Regions from separate parts of the Pseudoalteromonas sp. PPB1 genome, predicted to be linked through region 3. Evidence: predicted binding sites of a transcription regulator. Region 3 holds the regulator's gene; each other region holds the start of a gene.
The links. Region 3 encodes sigma-54, which starts transcription at its own class of promoters, with help from an activator protein. Its sites were predicted from a motif close to GTTGGCACGNNNNTNGNNT; they were not measured.
Positions count from the first base shown of each region.

Region 1: the regulator sigma-54 is predicted to act here: its motif matches at 1,974-1,992, upstream of IY568_RS03030 (LruC domain-containing protein).
Region 2: the regulator sigma-54 is predicted to act here: its motif matches at 1,777-1,795, upstream of IY568_RS19285 (flagellar assembly protein T N-terminal domain-containing protein).

Region 1 covers NZ_JACEQV010000002.1:159,536-162,767, reverse strand. The annotation lists gene IY568_RS03035 (Ig-like domain-containing protein) at 1-1,368, shown strand, start outside; gene IY568_RS03030 (LruC domain-containing protein) at 2,029-3,232, shown strand, end outside.
Region 2 covers NZ_JACEQV010000023.1:26,851-30,082, forward strand. The annotation lists gene flgN (flagellar export chaperone FlgN) at 1-218, shown strand, start outside; gene IY568_RS19270 (hypothetical protein) at 242-583, opposite strand; gene IY568_RS19275 (ImmA/IrrE family metallo-endopeptidase) at 583-1,074, opposite strand; gene IY568_RS19280 (LPP20 family lipoprotein) at 1,206-1,700, opposite strand; gene IY568_RS19285 (flagellar assembly protein T N-terminal domain-containing protein) at 1,836-3,026, shown strand; tRNA gene IY568_RS19290 (tRNA-Arg) at 3,158-3,232, opposite strand.
Region 3 covers NZ_JACEQV010000001.1:480,619-483,850, forward strand. The annotation lists gene lptB (LPS export ABC transporter ATP-binding protein) at 1-707, shown strand, start outside; gene IY568_RS02130 (RNA polymerase factor sigma-54) at 752-2,260, shown strand; gene hpf (ribosome hibernation promoting factor) at 2,286-2,573, shown strand; gene IY568_RS02140 (PTS sugar transporter subunit IIA) at 2,576-3,031, shown strand; gene rapZ (RNase adapter RapZ) at 3,044-3,232, shown strand, end outside.

The sequences.
Region 1 (3,232 bases), on a different contig from region 3:
GCTTACGGTCATATCTCTGAACCCGCTATGACTTTAGTGAACCTTGCCGCGCCACAGACGCCAAACAACGTCTCTGTTAACATGACACCAGAAGCTTCTCAGCATCGTGTGGCATTCAGTTGGGATGGCGTTCAGAATATTGATTCATACACGTTGACAGCGATTAATACTAAGACTCAACAGTCTTTTACTGAGTCAGTTAGCGGTGCGAACAATATCGAATTGTTATTGCCTGCGGGTAACTACAGATGGCAGATGCAAGCGACTGACATTGCAGGTAACCAGTCACTCTGGAGTGATTCATGGTATATCGACGTTGCGCAATATGATGTTAGCTTTCCAAACGACGGTCACTCGTTTACCAGTATAGAGACTCAGGATAAAGGGCTTGTCATCCTATCTTCAGTACGAAATGACAACTGGCTTACAAAGCTAGATGCTTATGGGCGTGTTGAATGGGAAAAAACCATTGAGAAGCCCGGAAGTGCGCCTCTGAGGGAGATTCATGAACTTGCCAATGGGGAGTTGATCGCCAGTGGTGACATTTATGATGGGACTGTTAGAGCCTATTTTTCAGTAAGTGCTAAGTTCAGTGCGAGTGGCGAATTAATCTGGTACAGCGAAGCGGAAAGCACAACCGACACGGATCACATAGGTAATATGCGCTCTGCGGTTGTGTGGAATGATCAGTATTATCGCCTGAAAGTGTATAAGCCACAAGATGGAGATTACGATGCACAAATACAGCAACTAGACTTGTCCACGGGCGAGATAGTTAAAAGCACAGCGCTGACTAACCCGAACGCTGCATACCATAACATCCCGGAGCAGCTAATGGTCGTAAACTCTGAGCAACTGGCAATTGGCGGTGTGTTGAGCTCGCGTTCGGGCTTTAGTAGTGGTCTGTATGTTGTTAAAGTTGATACTGACTTTCAGCAAACACACTTCTGGGAAGGCATTCTCAATTACGTAGAACTTTTCACAACATTTAAGTTGGATAATCAAAATAACCTGTTACTCTTTGGCGCTGATCATGCATCGAGTGACATTAGAATCAAGTTGGATCCTGACCTGGGTTTGCTGTCGGAGGTCCGTGAGTATGATGATTTCGACATTAATTTCGAATATGCGGCTTATGTCAATGAAGATGGCTCAGTTTCCGGGATAGGTTATAACCACAGCAACGACGAAGTCGTGGAAGTAAAGCTTAATAGCAAACTCAACTATGTATTTGCTAATCCCATTGCTGAGCTAGACTTACCCAGGGAACCAGTATGGGTACATAAATCCGCAGATGGTACAACGAATATCGGGAGCAAGAATTATAGTACTAATACCCTGCGTGTAATACGCAAAGTGCTAAATTAACGGCTTCCATACCAAAACGAAACCCGGAGCAAAAGTAATAAAGACGCTCCGGGTGACGTTTACGACCGGCCTTTAGCAGCAGGCAGTTTTTCCAGATTATATCGTTTCATATTCCTATCTTTGGCTGGTTTTTTCCCATAGGGCCAGAAAGCACATCGACCGCTTCCATCACTTTGATTTTCAACTTTTAATTCGCTTCTTAAATCGGGACTAAGCTGAAAACGTCGTACTTACCGGGTTTTGTGTTGCAACGTCCTGAAATGCGCAGAGTTCATCATAAATATAGTTACCATAAACAAATTATGGGTTAGCTACCTGGGATCTGTTGTTTGGCACATTGTCGAACCCAAAAGACTATGTCCAGCTGGTCGGTTTTGATGAAACACGTAAAAACAGAGTCTACGACATGCGCAAGACCAGGGACGTCTATAAATCATAACCACTAGTCTACACGTCAATTAGCTTAGTGATTCATGGCGTGTGATTGAGCACACGCTGAGCGTGCTTTTTAGTCTCGTTTTTCTCATTGTGATTTTCATCCTGCATTGCGTATTGCAATAACGCAAATCAGAAAAATAAAAACCTTTAAAAATCAGTGTCATAAAGTTGGCCTCATGCTTGCAATCTCTCTAGCAGCAAATCAAAACGTTGGAGAGTCACATGAAAAAGATATTATTCGGAGCCTGCGTGTTTTCCGCAGGACTATCAGCCGCCCCGTTCGACACGTGTCCGTCAAAAGCCTTTTTGGTGCAGGGGAACACGGCAACTATGTATGGCGTTAACCTGGTCTCAGGTTCGTACACCACGTTCGCTGAAAACGTTGGTACCAACAACAAGCTTAATGGCATCGGGTTTAGCGTCCACGACCGTTACATTTACGGTTGGGACTACAGTAACAAAGACATCGGTCGGGTGGGAAAAGACTACGTTCTTGAGCCCATCATGACGTCGGGATTCCCCGATACCAACTTTTACGTGGGTGATGTCGCTATTCACGAGAATGCATTTTATGTTTATAAGAAAGGCAGTAGCTTAGGTCTTTATCGTGTATCGCTCGACGAAAACAGCGACGACTATTTGCAGGCAGAGCGTATCATTGATGGCAGTGCGCTGAACCTTAATATCTTTGATATGGCGTTTGCACCTAATGAAAATGCCAGCCTGGCATATAGCGTAGACAGCAATGGTAATCTACACCGCATTGACGTATCAAATGGCACCAGCACCAATCTTGGCAATGTGGGTCAGTCAGGAACGTTTGGAGCCGTCTATTTTGATGTGGAGAGCAATTTTTACATCAGCAGAAATCAGGACGGGCATGTTTATAAAATAGATATAAACGATACAAATAATACCCAGCTTTTCGCATATGGTCCGGTTTCCAATACTAACGACGGCGCACGCTGTGCAACAGCCCCGATTATTGATGATACAGAAGACCCAACCATAGACTATGGCGACGCACCGGATAGCTATGGCACCTCGCTTAACGCCAATGGTGCGCGTCATAATGTGGGTGACTTATTTTTCGGCCAGAGTGTCAGTGCAGAATATGTACCTAAAGCCACAGACGACGACAACGGCATTAGCTTTTTAACCAACCTTGAAACAGGCTATGAAACACTGGTTTCGTTCACGCTATCGAAATCCGGGTATGTGAATGCCTGGATTGACTGGAACGGTGATGGCCAGTTCCAGGAGTCAGAGCGTGTGATCAGTGAGTATCAGGGGGTTGCCGGTGAAAACCGTGTGCTCATTCCTGTGCCTGTTGATGCTGTTGCAGGCAGCACCTGGGCCAGATTCCGGGTCTCGAACACCAGTGATATTGCACCACAGGGCGGGATTGATAATGGTGAAGTGGAAG
Region 2 (3,232 bases), on a different contig from region 3:
GCCATGACGAAATAGTCCCCTTAACCGACCAGGTTAAAGAGTTATTATATCACTGTAAGAAACAGAATGACGTAAACGCACAAGCGGCACATCAGGCACAACTCACCGTGCGTGAACTTAAAGATATTTTAATTGGTGCACCAACTTCGATGACGTATGGCCAGGATGGCAGTGTTGTCTCTAACATGGGTGAGCTGGTTAAAAACCTCAAAGCCTGATCCGTTAGGTCAGGTTGATCAGGTTATGCTTTTGTGGGAAACAAATTTTTGGTGATCACCAGGATCACGCCAAATACTTCGGCCAGAGTCCCTGCCATATATAAGTTAAGCGTCCACTCCTCAAAGTGCAATTTATCCATACCAACCAGCACCAGTACCAAATTCATAATGAATAACTGAACAACTAGAATACCGATAAACCACCAGGCGTATTTCTGCTTCAGGCCACGGTCTGACTCTGCATCTTTGACCTTTTGAACCTGCATGGGGTCCACATTGGTAAACTTATTTTCTTTAAAGTTATGCTTAATTTGTGCAGCAAGTGATGAGTGCTCTGCCTTTTGCGCTTCCCTGCTTTGTGTCATTACAACAGCTCCAGCGCATTGAGCTTATATTTGAGTGCCTCAACAGAAACACCAAAGTGAATGGCCATCTCAAAATGGGCGACTTTCTTACGATGCAGTCTTTTCACTTCTTCATTGGGCATCAACAAGTTTGCCGCAAACTGATTAGCAAACACTTCTTCTTCGTCTTCGCCAGTTGACGCACTTGGTCCTCTGAGGTCGATGTATTCGTATTCTTTATCTGTGTTGTCAGATTCGATACGAGAAATATAATGACCCAGCTCATGGGCACAGCTAAACCGCTTACGATTTAAATGATCGTCCTGATGCAGCACGATAACAGGATCGACGCCGACTTCTTTGATCAACGCCCCGGACACTTTATCCGGCAACGCCATCTCAACAACTTCCAGCCCAAGTGACTTACAGATAGTAACAGGATCAACCGGAAACTGGCTGTCACACCATAAACGACTAAGCACTTTTTGAGCTTCATTTCTCGGGTCCAGCACCGACAAACCTCCTATTGACCTGACCATTCACCTCAGTCACGCTGAGGTAGTGTGTATATTTAAACAGTATAAATTGAAGGCACACTGAAAGCAAAGGACATAATTTGCCGGTTTTATTGACTAAGCTGCGCTCAGTAATACGTTACCCGTTCCACCTTGCGTGGCTTAACCTCACCAATATACAAATCGTAAACACGCTTCATATCCAGCTCCAGCTCAGTGGTGTAAATATCCCCGACCGCATAGCTCTTCATGACCTTAGCACCACGAATAAGACCCTGCACCTGGCTGCGTAGACCATCATTTTGCGCCACAGCCCCCTGTACCGTTGTACTGGCACTTAATCTGTGGCCATATACCTGTTCAGCCAACTCACGGTAAGCTTCCAGTTTGGATACCTTAATAGCCATCAGCATTTTTTCGCTCTCACTGCTGCCTGGCTGTGAACTCAAAGGAGCATAGCCAACGGCCTTGAGAACCGGGTAAGAGTCGGGTTTCACATAGCTGTATTCAACATGTTTATCTATGATAGAGCTACATCCTGCCAGCCCCAGTACCGTTGCAACAATACAGGACTTGACCAGGCCGACTACCCGTTGATGCCAAAGCGCTCTAAACTGATTCATAGGGGTAACTCCTCTGTGTGGCCCATTGGCCATATCATCAAGTAAGCAATCTGTATGCACAAACCTTGCCAACACCATTGGCACGGGACTTGCTCAGTTAGAACAGAGATTTGCAATCAGTTCGGTAATAAAGTCATGAAATTGTCGCGTATTATGAGTGTGTTACTGGCTACCGCCAGTTTTGGGGCCAGCGCAGAGTGGTTTGAAGTCACAGGCTATGCCAATGCCCACACCGAAGATATGGCCGAAGCACGACAAGAAGCCGTGCAGGACGCCATTACGCAGGCGCTGATCTTCTCCGGTGCGACCGTATCCAGTGTCCAGACACTGGCTGACGGAGTGTTAACACAAGATCAGATCAAGATTAAAAGTCATGGCGAGATCCAGCAGATCAACCTGGTATCTGAGCAAAAACAAGATGGTATCGTCAGTGTAACGTTGCACTTAGATATTTTCCCCAAGCTGGAACAATGCACTCAGGCCGCTGTTGCAAAACAAGTAACCATCACACAAAGCCAGCTCATTCAGCCACATCAGGCACGCCTGGGTCAAATTTTTGACATTGCCAAGGCCACCAGTGAACGACTGTATCATACCCTGGCACAACGCAAACTGACGGTGAAGCCCATTCCTTATCTGGATCATGCGATCAACGCCCGGCCCTTTTTCACTCAACGGTTTGAATATGATGAACAACTGATCGACTCTTTGACCACGTTAAGCAATAGTCAGTATGTGTTGATGAGTCAGATCACTGACGTCGCTGCCGGGGAACAAATGAATGATGATTACGCATTCTGGCAGGATGAGGAATACGTGCGCAGCTTTAAAATCGATTTTGTCGCATTCGATGCCCTTACCCGGGATAAAGTGTGGCAAAAGCACTATGCCGTCAGTGGCGTCTGGCCTTACGAAAAGACCAAGATTGTTGACGTCTATAGCGACACCTTTTGGCGTACCAATTATGCCAAACAGATCCAGAGCGTTTTTAACAGCGTGGCACAGGATCTGGACTCAGCCCTGTCCTGTTTGCCCAGCAGAGGCAAAATTTTACATCGCGAGCAGGGCAAGCTGGTCATCAATCTGGGCAGCAACCATGGTATTGAGATAGGCCAGTTGCTGACGATCTCTCATCGTCGGGATATGCAAAGCGCAACCAACCAGTTTTTTGCACAAAGTATCAAAACACTCAATCAAGTCCGTGTCACTCAGGTGAATGCTCAAAATGCGATCGCCGAAAACATCTCAAAACGTCCGCTGAATAATATTCAGATCAATGATTTGGTGGAAGTCATGGTACAAAAGCAGGAAGACTTTGCGCTGTAAGCGCGATACTCCGATAGAACACACAGTGAGGGTTAATAACCCACCGATAATTTGGATTACCTATCCCATTTAAAGCCGTTTTTACTGAAGTGTGATTGCTATATCAGAGTTGATTTGTAAAAGAAAAACGCTGGCGGCCCCTGCAGGAATCGAACCTGCAACTATCCCTTAGGAGGGGACTGTTATATCCATTTAACTAAGAGGCC
Region 3 (3,232 bases):
CCGCACTGGCCAAAAGCTATAAGGGCAGACAGGTTGTTAAAAACGTTGAGTTAAGCGTTGAAGCTGGCAGTATTGTTGGCCTCCTTGGCCCAAATGGCGCAGGTAAAACCACCACTTTTTATATGATTGTCGGCCTGGTGCCCAGTGATAAGGGCAGCATACATATTGACGAACAAGACATTACCTTATTGCCAATGCATAGCCGAGCAAGACTTGGTATTGGTTACCTGCCACAAGAGTCCTCTATTTTTCGCAAGCTGACCGTCTATCAGAACCTGATGGCCATTTTAGAAACTCGTAAAGAGCTGAACAAAGAACAACGAGAAGTCATCCTCAATGAGCTGTTAGATGAGTTTAATATCCAGCATATTCGCGATAGCCAGGGTATGGCACTATCGGGCGGTGAACGACGCCGGGTAGAAATTGCCCGCGCCCTTGCGGCAGATCCAAAATTTATCTTATTAGATGAGCCTTTCGCTGGCGTTGATCCTATTTCAGTGTTAGATATAAAGAAAATTATAGAACACCTGAAAAACCGTGGGATAGGCGTACTGATCACTGACCACAACGTGCGTGAAACGCTGGACGTCTGTGAGAAAGCTTATATAGTGTCACATGGTGAACTGATAGCAGCAGGCACCCCGGAGCATGTTCTGGCCGATCAAACCGTGCGGGATGTCTACCTAGGTGAGCAATTCAGGCTATAGTTATAAAATTAGAAGTAAATAACAAAAAGGATTGTTAGAGATACATGAGGCAATCGCTACAGCTGCGCATGGGGCAGCAACTGACAATGACACCACAACTGCAACAGGCTATTCGTCTGTTACAGTTGAGTACGCTAGATCTCCAACAAGAAATCCAAGAAGCGCTTGATAGCAACCCTTTGTTGGAAGTGGAAGAAGGTGAGTCTGAATCACAAGATAATGAAACTCAGTCCAAGTCGGATTCCGATTTGGAACAACCTACAACGAGTGACAACGACAGCTATGAAGAGGCGGCTGTCAGCGACTACGAACAAGACAGCGATGCTGCACTAAACAAAGACACCGTCAGCGACGATTTGGCAATGGACGTAACCTGGGATGAGTACATCAGTGCCGCACCGGCAAGCAGTTCAGGCCCAATGCCGGAAGACGAAACCATTTACCAGGGTAAAACGACTGAGACATTGCAAGAATACCTGATGTGGCAGTTGGAACTGACGCCTTTTAGTCCAACAGACAGAGCCATCGCCCTTGCAATTGTAGAAGCGGTTGATGACGCAGGCCTGTTGACCATCAGCTGCGAAGACATCGTCGAAAGCATGAATCAGGACAACGATGACGAGCTAATTGAGCAGGATGAAGTAGAGGCCGTACTGAAACGGATCCAACTATTTGACCCCGTTGGGATTGCTGCACGCAGCCTGCAAGAATGCCTGTGCATTCAGCTCAACCAGTTTGACCCAAATACCCCCTGGCTTGCACAGACCAAAGAAATTCTGACTGAGCACATAGATCTGTTAGCCAGCCGGGATTACCGCACTTTGATGAAAAAAACCAAACTCAAAGAAGCGGATCTGAAAGAAGTAATGACCCTGATCCACGGCCTAAACCCGAAACCTGCCGCCAGCATAGTGCAAGAAGAAGCAGACTATGTGATCCCGGATGTGTCGGTTAAAAAAGTGAAAGGTCGCTGGGTTGTTGAACTCAACCCCGATTCAATGCCAAAAATTAGAGTGAATGACCACTACGCTGCGATGTCCCGTTCAGTCAAGTCCAGCACAGATAGTCAGTTTATTCGTTCACACTTGCAAGAGGCAAAATGGTTCATCAAGAGCCTGGAAAGCCGCAATGAAACTTTATTAAAAGTTACTAATTGCATTGTGCAGCAACAACAGGCATTCTTTGAACATGGCCCCGAGGCAATGAAGCCGATGGTACTGAATGATGTGGCCGAAATGGTCGACATGCATGAGTCCACGATTTCACGTGTAACAACTCAAAAGTATATGCACACGCCACGCGGTATCTATGAGTTGAAGTATTTCTTCTCAAGCCATGTCAGCACTGAAAACGGAGGAGAATGCTCTTCGACTGCAATCAGAGCATTGATCAAAAAGCTAATTGCCGCAGAAAATACAGCTAAACCTTTGAGTGACAGCAAGATTGCGGACGTATTGGCAGATCAAGGGATCAAAGTGGCTAGACGTACAATTGCCAAATACCGAGAGTCTTTGGCTATCCCACCGTCCAATCAGCGTAAAAGCCTGATTTAGACGTAACTACAGAAGGAAAATGCTTATGCAACTAAATTTAACTGGTCGACATGTAGAAATCACCGATTCGTTAAGAGACTATGTAACAAACAAGTTTGCGAAGCTAGAAAGGCACTTTGATCACATCAATAATGTGCATGTTATCCTAGATGTCGAAAAGCTCATCCAAAAAGCAGAAGCCACATTACATGTGAACGGGGGAGAAATCTTTGCCTCAACCGAACACCGGGATATGTATGCCGCAATAGACGGACTTATCGATAAGCTTGACCGCCAGGTGATCAAGCACAAAGAGAAGCTAACTCGACATTAATCATGAAACTAAGCTCATTGATTTCACAGGACTGCAGCAAAGCTGCGGTCCTTTTTAATAGTAAGAAACGTATTTTAGAGTACATCAGTGAGTTGGCTCAAAGCCAGCTTCCAGACAGTAATGCCCATGACATCCTTGATGCGCTATTGAGCCGCGAAAAACTCGGTAGTACGGGGATCGGAAAAGGGATAGCCCTGCCCCATGGCCGCATGGCAGGCATAGATAAAGTGGTGGCTATGCTGCTTGTTAATCAGCAAGGCATTGCCTTTGATGCCATTGACAATCAACCCGTCGACATTTTTGTGGCACTCATCGTACCCGAGGGAGAAAATCAACAACATTTGCAGACCTTGGCAACGATCGCTGATAAACTTAAAAACAAGGTGTTTTGTAAACGTATCAGACAAGCTCACAATGATCAGGAGTTATTCGCGATAATTGAAGAGTTTGACAACTAACGGAGAGTTTCTGTGCAGTTAATTATTGTCAGTGGTCGTTCTGGCTCAGGAAAATCGGTCGCCCTTCGCGTGCTGGAAGACTTGGGTTATTACTGCGCCGATAATATCCCAGTCAACTTGCTGCCTGCATTGGTGCGCAGTGTGTCAGACAGCTATGATAAAATTGCCGTGAGCGTTGACGTACGTAACCTGCCAAAAGAT